Regions from separate parts of the Gracilibacillus caseinilyticus genome, predicted to be linked through region 3. Evidence: riboswitches for the same ligand, from Rfam matches in the RefSeq annotation. Region 3 holds a riboswitch; each other region holds the start of a gene.
The links. Region 3 has a riboswitch for S-adenosylmethionine ahead of MUN88_RS13400 (methionine biosynthesis PLP-dependent protein). Riboswitches for the same ligand answer to the same signal wherever they lie in the genome.
Positions count from the first base shown of each region.

Region 1 (6,119 bases), 340 kb from region 3:
CTATCTGGAAACTAGTATGGCCTAACAGTATTTGCACATTCTGATTATCCAATATGTTCACGCCAGCTTCACGGAGACCCTTAAATAACGATTCGTGTAAAGGATTGTCCCAATCGTGATTTCCTGAAACATAAAATACCGGAGATTGACTGATCGATAACTGTTCAACAAATGAGAGGACATCATCGATATTTTCCGTACTGCGATCCACAATATCCCCTGTCAGCACAACCACATCTGGTTCAAGTTGGATAACTTTCTCAAGTAATTTTTGATTATCTTCACCAAATTGCTTATTATGCAAGTCTGATATCTGTAATATCTGAATGGACTGGTTTCGATTCAATTTTTCATTCGACAATTGAACCTCCGCTACTTTTAACGCATTTGTATCATAATAAACTTTAATACCTACAACTATTGCTATCATACATCCTGTAATAATCAATAAGATTCCATACATTTTTTTGTTATTCATTCCCTCTACTCCAGACATTTTCGCTTTGAATTAACTTCATACCTGTAAGAAAAACTGGGAAAGCCCACCCGGTCCTAACTAACAAAATAATATACAACTACCTATAATATGGATTATGTAAAGTGGAACTGTTTGACTTTGTGGTAATTTTGATAGATTCATTTGCTTAGCAAAGCTCCGGAAATATGCCTCCGCAGGACGCGAAGTGGTTGGCCGGAGCGGTATGCCAGCTAAGCATTTCAAAATGACTTCAACGCTAGACATAGTCCATATATCTTCATGTTCAGCATGATTACTTCTATGACTGTACTTATATACTTTCTTCACTCACTACAGAAAAACCTCTTAAGCACATTATGACATGCTTAAGAGGTTTTTGCTTTACTCATTAATTCCAGATTTCTTTGGTTACTTCTACAATATATTTCAGTTTTTTCCACTGATCTTCTTCTGTCAATTTATTACCGTGATGAGTCGATGCAAATCCACATTGAGGGCTTAAGCACAACTGTTCAAGTGGTACGTATTTGGCAGCTTCCCCTACTCTTGCTTTGATTTGTTCTTTATTTTCTAATTCACCAGTTTTTGAAGTGAATAAGCCCAATACCACTCGAGCACCGCCATCTGGAATATAGTCTAGCGGCTTGAATCCACCAGAACGTTCATCATCATACTCCAAGAAGAATCCATCCACTTTCTCTTTTGCAAACAGTGTCGGTGCAATGAGATCATAACTTCCAGAGAAAGCCCAATTAGAACGGTAATTTCCACGACATAAATGCGTGGTCACAACTAAATCTTCCGGTTTGTCTTCTAAAACACCATTCACTACACGTAAAGCTAAATCAATTAAATAATCTCTGTCATACGCACCATCATTAAAAGGAATGTCCGGTGACGATAATCCAGCAATATAAACATCATCAAATTGCAAATATCGTACACCTAAATCGTAAAAAGCTTTAATGGCATCACGGTATGCCTGAATGACATCACTTGCAAAATCCTCAATATCCGGATAAATGGTTTCATTACGAATCCCTATATTAAATAATTGATTCGGACTTGGGATCGTTTGTTTAGCATCGGCACGGCCATTGACGATCTCATTAAATTCCTTAAAATCTTGTAAGAATGGATGATCTTGATTAAAAGAGATTTTTCCATTATTGCGAATATTGTAACGCTCTGTTTCTTCGTTTCCGTTAAATATGTAACCAACTTCTGGTACATAACCTTCAATTCCATTCAAATGTTCCAAGAAATCCGTATGCCAGAAGCGGCGGCGGAACTCCCCATCAGATACTAATTCCAGACCAACTTCAATCTGCTTATCGACAATGTGTGCAATTTCTTTGTTCTCTACTTCTCGCAATTCTGCTGCACTTATATTTCCTTCCTGATACGCTTTTCTTGCCTCCAATAAACTTTCTGGACGTAACAAACTTCCTACATGATCTGCTCGAAATGGTGCTGTTACTGTTTTTGTAGACATACTGCAATCCTCTCCTTCAGCTAATTGTTTGCAATAATTCTTATCCAGTAAAAAAAGACCCCCTATAAGAAGAAGGTCTTTAACGTTTAAAAACTTATTCCTCTTATCTGTTGGAATTAGCACCATGTCTTCGTATAGACTGGTTGCTGAGACATCATTAGGCCAAATCCCTCCGCCTCTCTGGATAAGAAATTATCTGAAATTATTACCACAAACACATATTACTACATAACAGAGATTGGATCAACCCATATTTGTTAAAAAATTTCAAAAAGTCTTACAATTTCCTCATTCTCCGCATAAACTCCCAGTTTAAAAGCAATCCTAGATAAATGATTAACCTGAAGAAATTACTCTAGAAAAATGAATTTGAAAGGACGGTGGCAATCATTAAGCCATCTTATCCTCTTCCGTATCCATTAAATATAATAAAACATCGATTACAAAACAAAAAAAGCTATTACGCAATTAAAGATCAGTTATCTGAACCTGAGCAAAAACTAATTAATCAGATTAACCATGACACCAGACAATATAATCGAAATAACGTCACACGTACAGAAGCTTATTTTCGCTTTTATCAGCAATTTCCAGAAGTCGAATGGAGCTTTTTGGCGCATATGGTATCAAGAAATGCCGGTTGGAATATGACCGATCTTAAAGGCAGTCTATTATCCAAACTACTGACAAAAGAACAGCAGCAATACTTTTTTCATTTTTTAGAACGGAACAATTGGCTGATATTTCAAGATGCCTATCCTCAGTTGCGCTTATACGAAGCGAGTATCCGCCTTAGCAAGAATATGTTTTACATGCTTCCGTTATTTGGAGTTTCCTACTTTATGAAAGTGATATGGGATTACTTTTATGAAAATAGACAACGTTCTCTGATTACCAATGCTTTGATTATCAACGAACAAAATTACATCGAAAACCGTGTCATTAACAACCCACAATATGCTAGAACGAATATGGAGGCGCTCGAATTTATCGTTCAGCAGATGATGCAAATGAACCAAATTATGTTTCCTTACAAGAAAGAGCATAAGGTCCAGTTAGTCGGGTTAAATGTCCATCGCTTTGAGTCATTACCTAACCGAATTGACATCGGAAAACAACTTTATCAAGTATTATTTCACCCAAAATATTATGCAGCCATTTATCAATTCGCGGTTAAAACGCCTCATTCTGGATCAAGAAAAGATTATTGGCCATCAGTCTTTCGCGAAAGTTGCCATGATCCGTTAATAAGAATAGAAAGGGAAACTCCAGCTGCCTGGCGGTTGAAACCATTATTCAGTCCGAAGCTAAGCGATGTTTGGACAGATATTCAACACCCGAATAGCGAAAAGGAAGATTGGTATACAGACTGGCACACTGTATATTTACTAGATCAGATGAACCCTCCGAAAAATCCAGACATACTACCGGCATACCATCAAACACTAGCGAAACTTCAACTGGCGGTAAAAATCAAAGAGTGGATCGGAAAGTAAAGGCAAGCAGATGACGGTACTAACCTACAATTCTAAGCAATTGTTCGGGGGAATATTGATAGCATTTCAATTGTTGCAACATATTGCAACTAAATCCTATCATATGCAGTTTATGATCACGAAGATTATCTTCGGTTATTCTCTTATATACTCTAATTACTGTCGATGTGAAAGAAGTTGTATAACAATTTTGCTATTATGAAATATTTTATGTGCGTAGCAAAGCTCAGGGAATATGCTCCGCGTCCTGTTGGGCACGGCTTCAGCTAGGCTACTACTTGGACTAATTCTTTGTTGCCTTGTGCCGAAGAAGCTCACTTCGAAGCGATAACTTGTAGACACAGGCACAGATAAAGTGGATCTTCAGCTCGTACTGACGCATGCGGAGTCTCCGCATATTTCCTACGCTTAAGTGAAACTCCACAACGATTGGAACATCTATAAGCATTGGTGCAAAGCTTTTTTCACCTCATGTAATTGTTTTATATAGATCTTAATGTAATAGATTAATATGCTAGCACTTCTATCAGTTGTAGAACTTAAACTTTAGCGCAGGCCAACCACGTAGACTCCACGGAACTGCAGGACGCGGAGTGGCTGGCCGGAGCGGTATCCTAGCACATTAAATCTGTCAAAATCAACTCAACTCTTGTTAGCAAATAGTTGCATTACTTCGTAGTTTGCTTCAACTCTATATCACTTCATAATAAAACCGGTCGTTTTCTAGTACGCGCGCTTCGGTTATGACAAGCTTCATTGTATTTAAGTTCTACGGGAAATTTGTTGAATAGGGTCCCAAACACTGTTGTAGGGTGGCGCATAGGAAAGATCCAGATCTTGCAGTTCCTGAATTGTCATTTTATTATACAAAGCAGTAGCAAGTACATCAATTCGCTTATCTGTCCCTTCTTCACTAATCACTTGCCCCCCCAATAATTGATTGGTTTGGCGATGATATAATAGCTTGATATGTAATAGATCAGCACCAGGGTAATATCCTGCATGATTAGTGCTCTTTCTCGAAAGTGCTTCATACGGTATTTGTAATTTCGTCGCCTCTGCTTCCGTTAATCCAGTTCTCGCTAATGATAAGTCAAAGAATTTGATAATAGAAGTTCCGACAATCCCTTTAAACGTTAACGGATTCCCCGCCATATTTGCTCCTGCAATCCTGCCTTGTTTATTTGCTGTCGTTCCAAGTGGAATATAATCTTCCAACTGTTTTACAATATGATAATCTGTCGCACAATCCCCCGCTGCAAAAACATTGGCTGCCGAAGTTTGCATATACGGATTAACGCGAATAGCTCCTTCTTCATTACGCTGGATATTAGAATGCGCAAGGAATTCTGTATTAGGTTTGACTCCAGCACTAATTAGAACCAAATCACTAGGATACTGAGATTTATCTGTTATGACTTTCTGGACTCGTTGGTTGCCGCTAAAACCTGTGACCTCTTCCGTTAAAATGACTTCAACATTGTGCTTACGCGCCTCATTTTCAATGAGAGCAGCCATTTCATTATCGAAAATGCTGGCGAGTTGATCTCCTCTTTGTATCAACCTTACTTTTTTTCCAAGAGAAGTGAAGCTTTCTGCCATTTCCAAGCCAATATAGCCACCACCAACAATCGTTATCTGCTCCACTTTCTCTGATAAATCAGCCATAATAGCTTTTGTGTCAGGTATTGTTTTTAAACAATGAATCCCTTCTAGATCACTCCCTTCCCATTCTGGCATAATCGGATCTGCACCAGTAGCAATTAATAAACGATCATATGTAATTTCGTGCTTGCCTTGTTGATTCACTCTATACCGAACTGTCTGACTGGTGACATCAATATCGATAACTTCTGTATGTATTTTGGCATCAATCCCGTATTTATTTCGAAACGTCTCTACAGAACGTGCTATGACAGATTCAGTTGATGGGACGAGTCCGTTTATAACATAAGGTAAACCACATTGACCATAGGAATAATCAGCACCTCGTTCTAACACGGTTACATCAGCATTGTTATCTGTTCGAACGATTTCCATTGCTGCACTCATTCCGGCTGCTACACCACCAATAATCACATATTTCATAATCATTACCTCCTCTTAATAGAGATGTTCCCCAAATATGGGTATTTTAAGCCTTGGAATCATTGTCAGGTATTACCGATGATTGAACCATTAAAAAGTTTGGCTGCTTCCGAATCTTTTTATATTTGTCAGGAAATCGTTGTTTAAACACATCCGTTGGTAATGGTTCGATTACCTGATCGAGCTTAAAATAACGAATCGTATCATTAATTACTCGCTGTAACGGCCTTCGATACATTGGAACCTGAAAGGACTCTCCTTGCTTTTTCCATTGATCAATATAAGCCTCTACCGAAAAATAGTCAGGTTGTTCAGCGAGTCGAATCTCTGTTAAAGGATGGTGGATCGAATACAGCAGTTTTCCACCAGGTTTTAGTATCCGAGAGAATTCTCGAAATGTCGGCTGCCATTCTTCCAGATAGTGGAGTGTTAAGGAACTGATAACATAATGAAAACGATCTTGCTCAAAAGGGAGTGGCTCTGCCAAACTTAATTGGCGAATGTCAGCTTGATCACCTACTCGTCTTTTGGCTGCTTCTACCATTTGTTTACTAACATCAAT
Region 1 is NZ_CP095072.1:3,191,196-3,197,314, reverse strand. It holds gene MUN88_RS15085 (metallophosphoesterase) at 1-478, opposite strand, end outside; gene MUN88_RS15080 (5-methyltetrahydropteroyltriglutamate--homocysteine S-methyltransferase) at 867-1,973, opposite strand; SAM riboswitch class I at 2,074-2,164, opposite strand; gene MUN88_RS15075 (DUF2515 family protein) at 2,354-3,469, shown strand; gene MUN88_RS15070 (CoA-disulfide reductase) at 4,232-5,557, opposite strand; gene MUN88_RS15065 (class I SAM-dependent methyltransferase) at 5,604-6,119, opposite strand, start outside.
Region 1: it holds a riboswitch for S-adenosylmethionine, as region 3 does, so the genes downstream of both, MUN88_RS15080 (5-methyltetrahydropteroyltriglutamate--homocysteine S-methyltransferase) here and MUN88_RS13400 (methionine biosynthesis PLP-dependent protein) in region 3, are expected to answer to the same signal.

Region 2 (6,119 bases), 1.2 Mb from region 3:
TGTGCCATCTCTTCACTCCCACGATTTCTCGGGCGTGTCTGTTTTATTGAAATTTCTCTCTCTACCTCTCCTGGCTGCCCTCTCAAGATCACGACCCGATCACATAAATAAGTAGCTTCGTCGATATCATGTGTGACAAGCATAATAGTAGATTGATACTTCTCCCAGACATCTAGCAATAAGTCCTGCAACTGCATTTTTGTAAAAGCGTCTAATGCACTGAACGGTTCGTCTAATAACAGGACTTGTGGTGAGGTCACAAGAGCACGTGCAATCGCGACACGTTGCGCCATCCCACCAGAAAGTTCCCGAGGATACAGTTTTTCCTTTCCATCCAATCCGACACTTGTTAAATACTCTAACGCTCTCGCTTCTTTTTCATAAGGTTTGCCGGTAAGACCAAACGTTACATTATCCAGTACATTCAACCATGGTAAGAGACGCGGTTCTTGAAAAATAAATCCCGTCGTATCATGAATTTCTTTCGTCACGGTACCGTTAATTTCAATATCGCCTTCATAATCTGTATCAAGTCCAGAAATGGCTCTCAATAAGGTACTTTTCCCACATCCACTTGTTCCCAGCAATCCGACGATTTCTCCTGGCTGTACTTCGAGATTGACATTTTGTACGGCGGTCGTGCCATTGAAGGTACGACTAACATCATGTAAAGCTAAACTCATCGTGTCGGCCTCCTTTTATTTTTCCAGACGATCCTGCCAATGCAAGGAACGTATTTCTATTTGTTTCAGAGCCCAATCGGATAACTTTCCGATAATGGCAAAAAGAATGATGCTTGCTAGAATCGTTTCCGGCTGTGACATATTTTGGCCGAACACTAAAAGGAAACCGAGTCCTTGACTTGCTCCCATTAATTCTGCTGCAACTACAAACATCCAGCCAAGCCCAAGTCCGCTGCGCAATCCAACTAAGAAAGATGGTAACGAAGCAGGAAGTATGACTCGTTTAACCAGTTGAAATGTGTTTAATCCATACATTTTACCGACCTCGATCAATTTACGATCCACACCAGAAATTCCACTGACAATATTCAAATAGACAGGGAAAAATACCCCAACGGCTATCATCGTAATTTTAGAGGTTTCCCCTATACTTAGCCACAAGATAAATAGTGGTACCCATGCTAAAGATGGAATCGAACGAAACGCCTGAATCATCGGATCTAACAGCTGTTCTGCTGTTTTATAAAAACCAACTACAGACCCTAGAATGACAGCTGCAATGGTACCAACGATAAAACCGGCAAACACACGATAAGTAGTGATCCAAATATGTCCCCATAATGATCCATCTTCTGCCAGACTGATAATTTTGTCTACAATAGCTGTCGGTGCTGGCAACTGGTTAGAAGGGACAATACCAGCACGGCTCAACAGCTCCCAAACTACTATTAAAATGGCCGGGATAATGCTCCCTAACAGAATCGTTCTGAGTAGAGAATCATTTGATTTTTTAATTGCTTCACTTTTACTTCTTCCCTTTGGATGTACATATCCAGCCGTTGCTAATTGGTGTTGGTCTTTCGCCATGATTTTTGCCCCCTCCTATATCCCACCTGCCCTACTGCTCAATGACAGTTTCGGCATATTCCGGATTAATCAATTCATTTGTTAACGCTTCAACATCAGCGTCTTTATTAATAGCACCCGCCTGTTTCAGCACTTCACCTGCAGCTGTGATCGCATCAATATGCTGCTGTCCTGGGATCGGGTTAGAAAAATCCGTTCGCTCCACTAACTGCACTTTTGCCACATCCACACTAATATCTGCTTCTTCAGCAAGTAATTCAGCCGCTTCCTCTGGATTATCCAAAATCCATTGACGAGCTTTTTCATACAACTCAATTACTTGTTCCACATACTCCGGATGAGCTTCGGCAAATTCTTCTCGAACATTTAAGAATCCATAAGTATTTAAATTGATATCTCTAAAGAATAATTGCGCGCCAGATTCTAATTCGTGTTTTGCCATGTGGGGATCAAGGCCTGCCCAAGCATCCACATCACCGTTAACTAATGCATTTCCACCATCCGCATGCTGCAAGTTGACTAATTCAATATCATTAATGGACATGCCAACTGAATCTAAAGCTCTTACTAAGAATATATATGGATCAGTCCCAAGCGTTGCTGCTACTTTCTTGCCTTTCAAATCTTCAATCTTTTCAATTCCCGATCCTTCATTTGTCACTAATGCCGTCCATTCCGGCTGAGAGTACACATAGACATTTTCCAACGGTACACCATTTGATTCTGCTATAAGCGCTGCTGCTCCTGCTGTGGAACCAAAGTCAACGCTATCACTATTTAAAAATTCAATTGCTTTGTTACTCCCTTGACTTAGCGTCCAGGATACATCGATATCTTCCTCAGCAAATGCTTCTTCCGCCCAGCCAAATTTCTTTAACACCAAGCTGGTTGGTGAATAATAGGCATAATCCAATCTAATTTCAGATGGCTTTGTTTCAGCTTCACTGCTGGATGAACATCCAACAGCGAAGAGAACAATAATTCCAAAAACTGCAATGGCAAGAAAACTTCTCAAATCTATTAATGGTGCTTTACTCATGATACTGCCCCCTTATTTTCTTTTTAAATTTCACATGCGTATGTGGAAATGGTACCTCTTAATCGTTGTGCTTCTTTATACGTGCAGCGGTTATGGACGACTTGCAGACCACCTTCCAATGCTACTTGTTCTGCTTTCGGTGATACCACGCCTTCTTGCAGCCAGAATACTTTTGGATTCACTTCAATTGCTTCTTTGGCGATTTCGATTGCTGCATCAGGACTGCGGAACACTTGCACAATATCAATATCTACTGGAACACTCTTAAGATCAGGATAGGCTTGCTCACCTAGAATCTCTGTTTCTCTCGGGTTGACCGGTATGATCTTATAGCCAAGCCTTTGCATTTTTCTAGCGAGTCGATAGCTAGGTCGTGCTTCTTTTCCGCTTAATCCGACGATTGCTAATGTTTTTTGACGAGTCTGTTCTTCGCCATTTTCCTGATATCTTTCATATGGAGAGTTTAATGCCCATTTAATAACCCCTTCGTCATTAACAACAATTTGTTTTTCTCTTTCTGTTCCGATTCCTGTTGCTTTTACTAAGGCTTGATCTAAGTCATTTTGGATATCGCGTATCGACTCAATACCGACAGACAAACGCACTAATTCTTCCGATACACCTGTTTTATCTAGTTCCTCTTTCGTTAATTGCTGATGTGTAGTCGATGCTGGGTGAATAATTAAGGATTTTGCATCCCCAACGTTTGCTACATGTGACCAAAGTGCTACATTGTTGATCAGGCCACGGCCAGCGTCACGGCCACCTTTAATACCGAAGACGATAATCGAACCAAAGCCATTATTCAAAATACGTGTTGCCAGTTCATGGGATGGATGGTCTTCCAAGCCTGGATATCTCACCCATTCGACCGCCTCATGGTGGTGCAAGTATTCCGCTAACTCCTGGGCATTCCGGTTATGACGTTCCACTCTCAAGTGAAGTGTTTCAAGTCCTTGTAATAGCTGGAACGCATTGAATGGACTTAAAGCAGCACCAAAATCTCTTAGCAGTTGGACACGAACCTTAGTAATAAAGGCTAATGTACCAAAGTCAACCGCATAACGGATGCCATTGTAACTCGGATCTGGTTCTGTAAACGCTGGATATTTCTCTGAATTCCAGTTAAATCTTCCTCCATCGACAATCACACCACCGATAGATGTACCGTGCCCCCCAATCCATTTCGTCGCAGAGTGAACGACAATATCCGCTCCTAATGTAATCGGCTTACAACCAAATGGGGTTGCGAACGTGTTATCGATAATTAATGGGATGCCTGCGTCATGGGCAATTTCCGAAACTCTTTCTACATCCAACACCTGCAACCCTGGATTCCCAATAATTTCACCATAGACAGCTTTCGTATTCTCATTAATCGCTGCTTTAAAATTCTCAGGATCTGTTGGATCGACGAATTTTACGTTAATGCCGTACCGTGGCAATGTTATATTAAACAGATTATACGTACCACCATATAAGTTCACACCTGCTACAATCTCATCTCCTGCACTGGCAAGATTTAAAATCGACAGCGTGATGGCGGACATCCCTGATGAAGTGGCAACTGAGGCAACCCCATCTTCCAAGAGTGCCATTCTTTTTTCAAAAACGTCTACAGTTGGATTTCCGATTCGCGAATATATATTTCCCGGCTCATCTAGTGCAAATAACCGTTCCGCATGCTCCGTGTCATGGAATACGTAGGAAGTAGATTGATAGATTGGCACAGCACGTGAACCTGTTGTCGGATCTGGCGCCTGCCCACCGTGTAAATGAATTGTTTCTGGATCATACGTTGAATGTTTGTAATTTGTCATGTTTTATTTCCTCCCCAAGTTTTCAAAAAATTAGTGCTTTTCTAATAATTAAAAAGCCTTCTTCGTAAGAAGAAGGCTTTTACTCACATTGCAGTAGTCTTCCTCTTATCTGCCAGGATAGTTACCTGCAGGAATTAGCACCTTTTAAGCAGCTGCTTAATGGTTGCTGGGCATCTTCGGGCCAGTCCCTCCGCCTCTCTGGATAAGAGTTTACTATTTAGTTGTAACGATTTAAAAAGTCCCCCATACAAGATAGAGAGACTTAACTAATGGCTTCGCTCTCTTATCTCTCTAAGCTTGAACGCTTAGTGGAATAGGCACCTGTATCAGTCGATAATCACCTAATGGTTGCCGAGGCTTCAAAGGGCCATGTCCCTCCACCTCTCTGGATAAGAATCTATTCAATTCCGAGTTGTTTACTCATGTTTATCGTTTGTTAGATATACTTTAGCATGTTCTGAAAATAGTGTCAATAAATATTTTGAATGTTTTAAATTACCATAAAATGCCTTTATACCAAGGGATTGCACATCCTTGAGTCCGTTAAAATACGATGTAGCAGAAAAGGGTGAATACAATGGAGAACCATATAGATGTGCTCGCAGAAACACTGCCGCTTTTAGACATCATCACGATGCTGTTGATTGGAGACAATTTAATCACAGGATTGGTTTATGTATTACTGATCAAAAGTGTAACGGATGACGAATTACTAAAAGTGTCTTTTATATTATTGATTATTGTGTTTAATATAATGGAAGGCTAAGAGCTTTTGTCCCCAGGTAAGAAAGTATAAAAGTAAAGTCATAGAAGTAAACTTGCTAAACATGATTGATGGGTTCTTATAATATGGATTATGTCAAGTAGAATTGTCTGGACATTGTGTTAATTTTGATAGATTTCACCTGCTTAGCAAAGCTCCGGAAATATGCTCCGCGTCCTGTGGGGTCGGCCTCAACTTCCTCAGAAAGCAGAGACCGCTTTCCTGCGGGATTTTCGGACGCGACTGATCCCACGGGAGTCTCCGCATATTTCCTACGCTTAATGGAAGTTCTACAACGATTGGAACAGCTAAAAGCAACAGTTCTAAGCATAATGTATTTGAAAATAAAGCAGCTATTATAGATTGTCACATGAGGATATCAATCAATCTGTTTCCTCATGTCTCTGTTATAGATCTATACCCTAGCGCAGGCCAACCACGTAGACTCCTCATGCGTCAGCGCGAGCTGAAGATCCACTTTGTCTGTGCCTGTGTCTGCTAGTATCGCTTCGAAGTACGCTTCCTTGGCACAAGGCAGCAAAGAAGCATTTCAAGTAGTAGCCTAGCAGAAGCCGTGCTCCACAAGGACGCGAAGTGGTTGGTAGAAGGCATCATACCTCTAACTACATTTCAAAATGGATGCAACGCTACTTGACATAATCCATATTATAGGTAGTTGTATATTATTTATGTTAGTTAGGACCGGGTGGGCTTTCCCGGTTTTTCTTAGTTCATAATAGTTTATCTACGATCATTTGCTTCTGAATTAAAAAATCGTTCCTAAAGCGTGGAACGATTTTTACATGACTCATTATAGTTATAACTTAAAACTTATAGGTTAGTTACGTTGTATTAGATACTTCTTAAACAGATGTCTGGTAGAATTTAAATGAGGAATTAGCGCAAATGTCCCTGCAATCACCGCGATTGCTAACATCCAAGTAAAG
Region 2 is NZ_CP095072.1:4,096,352-4,102,470, forward strand. It holds gene MUN88_RS19750 (ABC transporter ATP-binding protein) at 1-683, opposite strand, end outside; gene MUN88_RS19755 (ABC transporter permease) at 699-1,550, opposite strand; gene MUN88_RS19760 (aliphatic sulfonate ABC transporter substrate-binding protein) at 1,582-2,589, opposite strand; gene MUN88_RS19765 (PLP-dependent aspartate aminotransferase family protein) at 2,613-4,409, opposite strand; SAM riboswitch class I at 4,512-4,618, opposite strand; SAM riboswitch class I at 4,690-4,805, opposite strand; gene MUN88_RS19770 (hypothetical protein) at 4,987-5,175, shown strand; gene MUN88_RS19775 (hypothetical protein) at 6,011-6,119, opposite strand, start outside.
Region 2: it holds a riboswitch for S-adenosylmethionine, as region 3 does, so the genes downstream of both, MUN88_RS19765 (PLP-dependent aspartate aminotransferase family protein) here and MUN88_RS13400 (methionine biosynthesis PLP-dependent protein) in region 3, are expected to answer to the same signal.

Region 3 (6,119 bases):
TTAGTAAATCATTAACGTCTTCTACGCCTACCGATAGACGGAATAATCGGTGACTAATACCTCGTGCTTCTCTTTCATGTGGAGGCATTGCTGCGTGAGACATTGTTGCAGGGTGGGACAATATCGACTCAACTGCACCTAAGCTGACGGCAAAGACTGGTATTGTCATATTACTTACAAATTGTTCAGGATCGATATGTTCTTGTAAAGTAAACGAAAGTACTGCTCCCGCACTTGTCGATTGACTGGCATGAATGGCAGCGCCAGGATGATTCTTTAATCCCGGATAATAGACATGGTCAATGCCTTCCAGCTCTGTTAAGTTTGAGGCAATTTTTTCTGCGGAGCTGGCACTTTTTTGAAAACGCGGTTCCAAGGTTTTCATTCCTTGCAGTAATTGATAGCAATCCTTTGCACCTAAGATAGCGCCGTACGTATTTTGAACAAATTTCAGTCTGCCAGCAAGTTCTTCACTTTTGGTCACTGCTAAGCCGGCTACAATATCACTGTGTCCTGATAAAAATTTAGTAGCACTGTGTAAGACGATATCAACACCTAAATCAAGTGGCTGCTGATATAAAGGCGTCATAAAAGTATTATCCAGAAACGTAAAACAGTCATTTTCTTTCGCTAATGATACAACAGCACGGATATCTGTTATTTGTAATAAAGGATTAGCAGGTGTTTCAATATAAATAACTTTAGTATTCGGCTGAATCGCTTCCTCCACCTCTGATAAGTTTGTCATATCGACAAAAGTATGTTCAATTGAAAATTGTGCTAACAATTTGGTGACAAATCGGAATGTACCACCATATACATCCTTACTGATGACAATATGATCTCCAGTTTCTAATAGCATAAATGCAGAAGATATAGCCGCCATTCCGGACGAAAAGGCAAAACCAGCAACCCCATTTTCCAACTTAGCAATCGTTGCTTCAAGCTGATCACGAGTTGGATTACCTGAGCGGCTATAATCATATGGGCCGAATTCATGTAACTCTTGCTGGTGGTAAGTAGAAGATACATAGATTGGTGGATTTACTGCTCCTGTATATTTCTCATGATAACCTTGCTGATTTCCTCCATGGGCTAATAATGTTTCTTTTTTATGTGTCATTTATTTCCCTCCTAATGCTTGATCTAGATCAGATTTAAGGTCTTCAATATTTTCAATTCCTACCGAAAAACGTAGTAATGTGTCGCTAATACCTCGACGTTCTAATTCATCTTTCGGGATATCAGCATGCGTCTGAGTTGTTGGATAGGTGATGAAGCTCTCCACACCTCCAAGACTCTCGGCAAAGGAAATGACTTTTAATTGTTCCAGAAACGGTGCAATTAGGCTATTATCAGTAACGCGAAAACTGATCATTGCTCCTTTTCCGGGGTATAAGACATCTCTCACTTTGTCATGTTCACGCAGAAAAGCTGCCAGAATCTGAGCGTTTTGCTGTTGGCGTTCTAATCGTAACGTCAAGGTTTTCATTCCTCTAATCAGTAACATACTATCCAATGGAGATAACACCGCTCCAATGGCATTATGTAAATAAAAAAGCTGCTCACCGAGCTCATGATCCTTGACAGCAACAAGTCCTGCTAAGACATCGTTATGGCCACCAAGGTACTTCGTTGCAGAATGTATGACAATATCTGCACCTTCCGTTAATGGCTGCTGCAGATATGGTGTATAGAACGTATTATCTACGATCAGCAAGGCATCATGCTTTTTGGCAATTGCCGCTATATACTGGATATCGATCTCCATTAACAATGGATTAGTCGGTGTTTCAATAAAGATTGCTTTCGTATTTGGGGTAATATGTCGTTCCACATTCTCCGGACTGACATATACTGGTGTAACTTGATAAGATTGCTGTAAGTGTTGAAATAAGCGGTAGCTGCCACCATAAATGTCTTCCGTTACGAGAATTTCGTCTCCATGTTTAAATAAGGAAAAGACTAATTGAATGGCAGCCATACCTGAAGAACAGGCAAATCCTTGCACACCTTTTTCTAATGAAGCGATTGCTTCTTCCACAATTTCCCGGGTAGGATTCGCTGTTCGCGTATAATCGTACCCGGTTGACTGTCCAAGCGTTGGATGCTGGTAAGCGGTAGATAAATAGATTGGTGCTTCTACTGCACCTGTTCGTGGATCTTTTCTGTTGCCAATTTGGGCAAGAATGGTTTCAATTTGATTCATATTATGTACATCCTTTCTATAAATAAAAAAAGAGGTCTTCGATAAGTAGAAGACCTCCTTTATGTCAGGCAGCATCTCTTATCTTTGGCAAAAACCATCTGGAATTAGCACCATACAATAGTTTGCTGGTTGCTGAGGTATCATCGGGCCAGTCCCTAAACCTCTCTTGATAAGATTATATTTTCATGGAAATTTAATACATTAATTGTACCTTATTTAGGAAGAAATTACAACAGTGATACAAAAAAATATTTTTATGGAACCCATTGACAATCCTTGTTCTATCTATTATAGTAAGTACAACACAAATTTAGTGGAAAATTATGAAAATAGTATAGCATCTTATCGAGAGAGAAGGAGGGAACTGGCCCTATGAATTCTCAGCAACAGGCTTTAAATGCACTGTGCTAAATCCAGCAGGTATAACTTGACAGATAAGTGGAACAGACTCCTACTTCATCGTCAAGTAGGATTTTTTATAGGTATTAATCCGAGTTTTCAGATGGGTAATAGTGTAATAGTATTAAAAATTGATAGACAATAGCTGAAAGTTGGGATGAAAGATGTTAACGTTCGTTGCGATTTTAGCTGCATGTTTGTTTGCCTTTAATATAGGAGCAAGTGGATCAGCAGCAAGTATGAGTATTGCTTATGGATCAAAAGTAATAAAAAAGCGAAAGCATGCATTATGGATTGCTGGAGCAGGTGCCATAACGGGGGCTGTTCTAGGAGGGGAGCATGTAACGAAGACGCTTGGTAAAGGAATAATTCCGGAATCGATATTGGATGTGAAAGTAGCCTGTATCATATTAGTCGTATCTGCTTTTACATTACTCATTACAAATTACATCGGCATCCCGCTATCGACTAGTGAAGTGACCGTAGGAGCTATTATTGGTGTTGGGATAAGCTATCAACAATTACATTTTCAAAACATATTAATGATCGTTTCTTTTTGGTTGATCGTTCCTTTAGCAGCTTTTCTGATTACATTGAGCTTAGAGAAAATTAGAAATAAATTTGCCAATCGTTTTACGATCCGGCCACCAGTAAAAGTATTAGCATGTTTATTGATTATAACTGGTGCGATTGAAGCGGTTGCTGCCGGTATGAATAATGTTGCAAATGCATTAGGCCCCTTGGTGGGAGCTGGTATTGCATCGATGGAAACGGGCTTGCCATTAATGGCGCTGGTGGTAGCGTTGGGAAGTATTTTTTTCGGGGGCAGAGTTATCGAAACCAATGCAAAAAAGATTACCTCCTTGTCACTTGGGAATGGTGTGGTAATTTCAGGAGCTACAGGTGGTCTTGTTGTCGCTGCTTCTTTACTTGGTGTCCCAATTCCGATGACACAGGTTACCACATCTGCGATTGTTGGTATCGGAGCGAGCAAAGATGTATCCTCGATTTGGAAGCAAAAGGTGATTCATCAAATTGCGAAAGTATGGGTTACCTCACCGATTGTCTCTCTTGTCATTTCCTTTATATTGACAGAGATTATCGTACAACAAAGTTTTGAACAGGTCGTATTAGTAGTATTATCGATCGTAGCAACTTATATTTTAGTTAGATACAGAGAAAAACCTGCAAAAGCAATTACAGGAAAAGGATGGGATCAACATGGGGAAAGTGTATTTAGTGGGAGCAGGACCAGGAGATGAAGAATTAATCACGGTAAAAGGTGTTCGAGCGATCAAGGAAGCAGATGTGATTCTGTATGATCGGCTTGTTAATCATTCATTATTAGATTATGCCAAGGCAGATGCTGAGCTGATTTTTTGTGGGAAAATGCCTCGGAAACATGGATTGATACAGGAGAAAATAAACGAGCAATTGATTTATCATGCTAAAAAAGGTAAAACGGTTACGAGATTAAAAGGAGGAGACCCTTTTATCTTCGGCCGTGGCGGGGAAGAAGCGCTACATTTAGAAGAACATCAAATAGAGTATGAAGTAGTACCAGGCATCACATCTGCTATAAGTGCTGCTGCCTATGCAGGAATACCTCTTACGCACAGGACGATCAGCGGTTCAGTAAGCTTTATCAATGGTTCTGACCCAGACGGAAAAACGGATGAACAATGGCGACACTTAGCACTTGGTGCTGATACACTATGCTTTTATATGGGAGTGCGAAAGTTTCCAATTATTTGTGAGAAATTAGTGCAAGCTGGCCTTGTAGAAACAACGCCAGTATCAATCATTCATTGGGGTACGTTTTCGCATCAGAAATCAATTGCAGCTGATTTGGCTACGGTATCTGAAAGGTTAGATGAAATCAGTAATCCGTCGATGATCGTGGTTGGGGAAGTCGTTAGATTAAGAGAAAAAATCCGTTGGTTTCAAGAACAAAAGGAAACCATTCAAACTTTCAGTTAAAAAGGATGACTAGTGATTTTATCATTACTAGTCATTTTTTGTTGCGTTTCGGAGTTGTTCCTGGTCTTTATCGAAGTTCCACGTTGGGTTTAGCCTATCGATTAGCTGTTGAAGCTGGACTTCATTTAAATCCTGTTGACCGGTGGAATGGTTAAGATAAGACTTTAATTCCCATTCTCCGCCTTTTTTATTTTCAAGCGCTTTCCACTTTACGGTAAATACATATTCCTGATTGGCAATGATGGCGTGGAATAGTAAGATGTCATTATGCAGAATAAAATTACTTAATTCCAATCAAAACACCTCCTTATCATCAGTATAGCATATACCGGAATCGTTTACATAGGAAGTTGGCCAATGGATATTCATCATTTTAGTGTCCCTGAATATAAAGGGAATAGAGGGAAGTATTCTTTATGACAGTAATTAAGGCAAACGATGCTGATGTGAAATTGTTGGCAAGATTGATGAGAGCAGAAGCTGAAGGTGATGGCCAGCTTGGAATGTTAATGGTGGGTAATGTTGGCGTTAACCGGGTGAAGGCAGCTTGTTTAGATTTTACTGACATTAATTCGATTAACCGGATGGTATATCAGAGTCCTGGTGGATTTGAAGCGACACAGAAAGGCTATTTTTATCAAAGGGCAAGGGAGAAAGATATTCGCTTAGCGAGAAGATCGATCGATGGTGAACGCACACATCCTGCTTCTAACTCATTATGGTTTTTCAGACCTGAGGGGAGCTGTCCAGCACAATGATATGGACAATGGAATTCCGGGCGTTTTAAAAGCCATTGCTTCTTCTCGCCGACCGATGCCGAGTGTCCATCTGTTTTTCAAACATTTTAAACAAAGAACCGGGATATTCTTATGGCGCAAAATATCCCTGTTCTTTAAGGTTTACAGAAGTGCTTATTTTCTTTTTAAGTAGAATCATTATTATCTACGCTTACTTGTGGGAAAAACCAAAGAATAATGAATGTTAACGTTCCGATCACGAATAGTCCTGTATAAACAGTATGTAATGCATAGGTTAAACCTTCCTGCATTGCTTCTAGTGTCTCTGCAGTAATTGACTCACGCATACCTTCATCTAACAATACATCTGTACTGGCAATGTCAAGATCTTCACCTTTTTGCTGATAATAGCCTTTTAACTGGATATTTAGAATACCACCGAGCAAAGCTGCACCAACCGCACTTCCAATAATTCGCATAAACATGTTAAGACTCGTAGCTACTCCTCGGGCATGCCAGGAGACTGTATTTTGAATCGAGACAATGAAGGTGGTAGAGGATAGCCCCATTCCAACTCCAACGATAAAGGAACTTAGCCCAGCATAAACAGGGCCTTTGTCTGCATCCAAAAGAAAGAATAAGAATGTACCGATGAATAATGCGAATCCACCGGCGAATGCCGTAAGTCGAAAGCCAATCTTAAGTACGAGATGTCCTGCCAGCGTCGCGGAGATAGGCCAGCCAATGGATAATGTACTTAATGTAAATCCGGCCACAATGGCGGATTCACCCAT
Region 3 is NZ_CP095072.1:2,849,567-2,855,685, forward strand. It holds gene MUN88_RS13395 (aminotransferase class I/II-fold pyridoxal phosphate-dependent enzyme) at 1-1,123, opposite strand, end outside; gene MUN88_RS13400 (methionine biosynthesis PLP-dependent protein) at 1,124-2,209, opposite strand; SAM riboswitch class I at 2,285-2,385, opposite strand; SAM riboswitch class I at 2,549-2,650, shown strand; gene MUN88_RS13405 (inorganic phosphate transporter) at 2,773-3,870, shown strand; gene cobA (uroporphyrinogen-III C-methyltransferase) at 3,830-4,588, shown strand; gene MUN88_RS13415 (hypothetical protein) at 4,616-4,882, opposite strand; partial or broken gene MUN88_RS13420 (cell wall hydrolase) at 5,005-5,436, shown strand; gene MUN88_RS13425 (MDR family MFS transporter) at 5,511-6,119, opposite strand, start outside.

Region 4 (6,119 bases), 1.0 Mb from region 3:
GTAATGCACAGGTAATTGAATATAATCAGGGAATGCCTTTTAACCAATTGCTAGGTGGTACAGTTCAAAGTATGCTTGGTGCAGAGTTCAAGATACCAGGCATTACAGAGTTGTTACGTCAAGAAAATGCACCACGAGCAATGTACCTATATTCAAGATAAGGAGGTGTCGCTATGACTGAAAATGAAATAAAACATGCATCTTCCCCCACCATTAATCAGAGATATGCAGGGTTTTGGATGCGTTTCTGGGCTTATCTGGCTGATTTAATCATTGTCTTCAGCATTAACGGCATCTTGCTTATTCCGTTTAAGTTTGTGGACAATGGCTTTGACTTGGAAGTTGGTTTCTGGACCGTGACAAGTATCATAAGTTCGATCATTTTTTATCTGTATTTCTTGTTGACGACAAAGTATTTTAATCAAACGTTAGGCAAGGTGATATTTGGTTTGAAAGTGATACGGGAAGACCATGAACCACTGCGCTGGAGTGACCTGATCTTCCGCGAAGTAATTGGCAGATTTCTTCATCGAGTGTTTCCGATAACGGTATTACTTTATGCCTTCGTCGCCTTCACCAATCAGAAGCAGGGTATTCATGATATGATTGGCAACACGAGGGTTGTATTGGATAGATAGAGAAGTTAAATGTTTATTTAAAATATGCCGAATATAACACGAGACTCATCAAGTAAAATCCGTGTTATATTCGGATTTTTATGCAACGAATTAGGTATATAAGAACGACCAGGAAAGCTCACCTCGTCCTAACTAACAAAATAACATACAAACCAGCTATAATATGGATTATGTAAAGTGGCAAATAGCGGTCATTTTGAAATGATTCATGTGCTGGGACACCTTTACCAGCCACTTTTCACCTGTGGGGGTCTATGTGCCAGCCTGCGCTATGGTACAGACACTTTAAGGAGACAAAACCAGCCGGGAAACACCATCATTTGTCTTCTTTCTTTTTTAAACACTACAAATCTCTGGTGTCTGCCACCACTTTTGGCTCCTTTCTCGCTAATGAAAGTAATTATATACTTTACATTCTTATTAGAAAAAACTCGGCATTCGCCTCGTCTATTAGCGAGTACCGTCGTTTTTCATATACTTGGTACATTCAAGGTTTTCACTACGTCGAGCTTTTCCATTATTAAATTTTTCCTGCCGTATTAAAAAAACAACAGGAGAACTTCCCTCCTGTTGTTTTATAAAATCGTGATGCGGTTTTTGGCTGGTGTTCTTGGTACTGGTGTTTGTGATTTGGACGGATAGCCGACATGAATTTGTCCTACTACTCTCTCATTGTCTTTCAAGCCGATCAATTCTGCCGTCTCCTCACAGAATGCCAATTTACCAGATTTCCAGAAAACACTTAGGCCCTGCTCCCATGCTAATAAACTGAAATTTTGCAACAAACAGCTGGATGAAGCATAATCTTCTTCTTGTAATTTTTCTTGTTCATGTAACGTATTAATAACAAAGAAAATAAAAGGTACATTCATAACCTTTTGATACGCATTCTCACCTATCACTTTTAGATCTTCTTTTGAAGCATTATGGCTTTTTGCTTTTGCTACTTCCCGATTAATCTCAGCTAATTTTTGTTTTGTTTCCTCTTGTAAAAATACAAAACGCCACGGTTCTGTCATTTTATGATTAGGTACCCAAACAGCCGTCTCCAACATTTGCTGGATTTGATCTATCGAAACTTTTTTATCCAAATACGAACCGATCGAGCGACGTTCTTTTATCAATTGTTGTAAACTCATGAAGGCTCTCCCCTCTGTTAATGATAATCATTTTCAACTAATATAATTCTATCATAGCTATGTATACTGTCAAGTAAACAAAATTTTCTGAAACTTTTTCTGAAAAATACTTGTAATTGAATTATTTTTAATGTAATATACTTACAAAAGTTACTATCAATTACATACTTTCTTATCCAGAGAGGTGGAGGGACTGGCCTGACGATACCTCAGCAACCGTCATATCATGACAAGGTGCTAATTCCAGCAAGCGTAATGCTTGGAAGATGAGAGACATTTACCAATCTATCTCCGTCTTTTAAACAGGCGGAGATTTTTTTATTTTGTAGAAAAGAGGTGATTCTCCTTGCCAGACATTCTTACTAGTTTAAGAGATCGTTTGGTTGTGGCAGATGGCGCGATCGGTACACTGCTCTATGCTCATGGTGTCGATCGATGCTTTGAATCGTACAACTTAAGTCATCCAGATGAAATCTTACGTGTGCATCAATCTTATCTTGATGCCGGCTCAGAGGTGATCCAAACCAATACGTATGGGGCCAATTATATTAAACTGACACGTTTCGGTTTGGAAGATCGTGTCCATCACATTAATTCCAAGGCGGTCAAAATCGCTAAGAGTGCAGCAGGCGATAAAGCAGCAGTCCTCGGTACGATGGGTGGTATACGAGGTGTACAAAAGTTAGTAGCTTCGCGGAAAGAAATAGTCCGCAGTTTCAAGGAACAGCTTTTCACACTTTTACTTGAAGGTGTTGATGGGATCCTACTCGAAACCTATTATGACTTCGAAGAAATCCAAGAGGCATTACAAATTGCCCGTGAAGAGACGAACATCCCAATCATTACGAACGTATCCATGCATGAACCGGGCGTTTTGGAAAATGGTATCAGTCTCCCCTATGCATTAGCTAAGTTGGAAGAATTAGGGGCAGATGTAGTCGGTGTCAATTGTCACCTAGGTCCGTATTACATGCTTAAAGCATTGGAATCTGTACCTTTATTAGAAAATGCATATTTAGCTGCTTATCCGAATGCCAGCCTGCCCGCCTACGATAACGGGAAATTAGTGTATAGCGAACGCACACAATATTTTGAACAGTGTGCCAAAGATTTCCGTGATCAAGGGGTCCGATTACTCGGTGGCTGTTGTGGTACTACACCAGAGCATATCCGTGCCTTTAAAGACGGCGTCAAAGATTTAACACCATTAAAAGAAAAAGAAGTCAAAACCATTACGTTCACACCTGAACAACAAGCAACACCGCCACAACGTGTTACTTTGGCCGATAAGGCCAGGCAGGAACATACAGTAATAGTCGAGCTTGATGCACCTAAACATTTAGATACGAATGACTTCATCGAAGGTGTCTTTGCCTTGGAAAAAGCCGGTGTTGACGCCATTACTTTAGCAGATAATTCGTTAGCTACACCAAGAATCAGTAATGTCGCTATGGCAGTCAAAATGAAAGAACTTGGTTGTAAAGTAAAACCTTTGATTCATTTAACTTGCCGGGACCGCAATTTAATTGGGTTGCAGTCACACTTATTAGGCATGCATACCTTAGGATTCGATGAAATTCTCGCTATTACTGGTGATCCGACACGCATTGGCGGATTCCCTGGCGCATCCTCTGTTTTCGATGTTACGTCTTTTGAATTAACAAGATTGATTAAACAGTGTAATCAAGGGTTATCTTTTTCAGGCAGCTCTTTGAAAACCAAAACCAATTTTCAAGTGGCTGCAGCATTTAATCCGAATGTTGCCAATCTTGAAAAAGCAGTAAAACGGATGGAAAAGAAAATTGAGCATGGTGCTGATTATTTTCTTACCCAGCCAATTTTTAATCATGAACAAATCATACAATTACACCGGTTAACCAAAAACATTGACAAACCGATATTCATCGGGATCATGCCACTTACCTCTCATCGCAACGCAGAATTTCTTCATAATGAAGTGCCGGGCATGAAGCTGTCTGACGAAGTACGTTCACGCATGCAGCAACATCAGAATCGTCATGACAGCCGCAGAGAAGGAATCAATATTGCCAAAGAATTAATTGATACTGCCATTCAATACTTTAATGGCATCTATATTGTTACACCGTTTATGCACTATCCGGCAACAGCCGAATTAACAGAATATGTACACCAGCAAACCAAAGCTGTTACAAAAATATAAAACAAAAAGGAGTTTTTTTAAATGACTACTATTTTAAGCGCAAATCTAGGGTATCCACGTATTGGTGAAAAAAGAGAATGGAAGAAAGCAATTGAAGCATTTTGGAAAGGCGACATCAACGAGGCGTCACTATTAAGCCAGACCAAACAATTAAGATTAGAAGCTTTAAAGAAACAGAAAGAACAAGGATTAGATCTTATTCCAGTAGCCGATTTTTCTTTCTATGACCATGTATTAGATACGGCGGTTGCGTTCAATATTATTCCAAAAAGATTCCAGCACCATGACCCATCCGCATTGTCTACTTATTTCGCTATTGCTCGTGGTGAAAAAGATGCAGTGGCTGCAGAAATGACCAAATGGTTTAACACCAACTATCATTACATCGTACCTGAACTGAAGGATACTGAACCAAAATTAATCGAAAATCGTGCCCTTCACTATTATCAAGAAGCGAAGCAAGAATTGGATATTGACGGAAAACCGGTAATCGTCGGTCCTGTAACATTCGTTAAATTAGCGAAAGGCTATCAGGAAGATGAATTAGAAAACTGGGTTAACAAATTATTACCTCTATATGAACAAGTACTTCAAGAATTAGCAGAGGCTGGTGCTACCTGGGTACAGATTGATGAGCCTGTATTAGGAACGAATCTTTCTGAGAAAGAAATCGAAATTGTTGAAAATGTTTATCAAACAATTGCCCAGAATGTCAATGGTATTCAAATCCTTCTGCAAACGTACTTTGAAACGGTTCAAAATTACAAGCGTGTTATTCAGCTTCCAGTAAGCGGTATTGGATTAGATTTTGTCCATGGTGATAATTTATCAATAATACAAAAATTCGGTTTCCCATCTGATAAAGTTTTAGGAGCAGGTATTATAAACGGCCGTAACGTATGGCGCGCGGACTTAGAAGAAAAATATCAACTGCTGGAAGAAATTAAACAGGCAGCATCGGTTGATACACTCATTGTGCAGCCTTCTTGTTCCTTATTACATGTACCGGTTACCAAACAGTTGGAAGAAAAGCTTGATAATGTGGTCAAAGGCGGATTGAGCTTTGCCGATGAAAAACTAACAGAGCTACATACGTTGACCACGGCTCTTCGTGATGGAAAAGAGACTGTTAAAGAAGCATTTCTTGCAAGTACACAGGCCATTGATGGATTAAACCAATCAGAATATCGTAACCAAACACCTGAAGCAGCAAGACAAGATGCGAAACGCGATTTACCTTTTACCGAAAGAAAAAAACGTCAGCAGGAAAAGCTCAACCTTCCTTTATTACCGACAACAACAATTGGAAGCCTGCCACAAACTGTTGAAGTGAAACGTACCAGAACGAAATGGCGCAAAGGTGAAATAACGAATGAGCAGTATGAACAATTTGTGGAAGCAGAAACGAAGAAATGGATTCAGATTCAAGAAGATTTAGATTTGGATGTGCTTGTCCATGGTGAATTCGAACGTACTGATATGGTCGAATACTTCGGTGAGAAGCTCAAAGGTTTTGCCGTTACCGAATTTGGCTGGGTACAATCCTATGGTTCCCGTTGTGTGAAGCCGCCACTACTTGCTGGTAATGTTGAATGGGAAAAGCCGATTACAGTGAAGGAAATTGCTTATGCCCAGTCCTTAACTGACAAACCTGTAAAAGGGATGCTGACTGGTCCTGTTACAATCCTTAACTGGTCTTTTGTTCATGAAGGGCTGCCTCGTTTCAATGTACAGGATCAAATTGCTTTAGCACTTGAAAAAGAAGTATTGGCGCTCGAAGAAGCAGGTGTTGGTATTATCCAGGTTGATGAACCTGCATTACGTGAAGGCTTGCCACTTGACCGCTTAAAATGGCCAGCTTATTTCGATGCAGCAGTAAATGCCTTTTTATTAGCAACATCGACGGTGAAGCCTGAAACACAAATTCATACACATATGTGCTATTCTGAATTCGGCGAAATCTATGAAGCCATCGATGGGTTAGATGCCGATGTAATTTCGATCGAAACATCTCGCAGTCACGGTGAAATGGTGGAAACATTCGAAACAAATGATTACAAGAAAGATATCGGACTCGGTGTCTATGACATCCACAGCCCTCGCGTTCCAACTTTGGAGGAGCTGGAAGCAAACATTAAACGTGCGCTGGAAACGATTGAT
Region 4 is NZ_CP095072.1:1,806,022-1,812,140, reverse strand. It holds gene sppA (signal peptide peptidase SppA) at 1-161, shown strand, start outside; gene MUN88_RS08645 (RDD family protein) at 174-638, shown strand; gene MUN88_RS08640 (nitroreductase family protein) at 1,214-1,777, opposite strand; SAM riboswitch class I at 1,947-2,050, shown strand; gene MUN88_RS08635 (bifunctional homocysteine S-methyltransferase/methylenetetrahydrofolate reductase) at 2,124-3,959, shown strand; gene metE (5-methyltetrahydropteroyltriglutamate--homocysteine S-methyltransferase) at 3,981-6,119, shown strand, end outside.
Region 4: it holds a riboswitch for S-adenosylmethionine, as region 3 does, so the genes downstream of both, MUN88_RS08635 (bifunctional homocysteine S-methyltransferase/methylenetetrahydrofolate reductase) here and MUN88_RS13400 (methionine biosynthesis PLP-dependent protein) in region 3, are expected to answer to the same signal.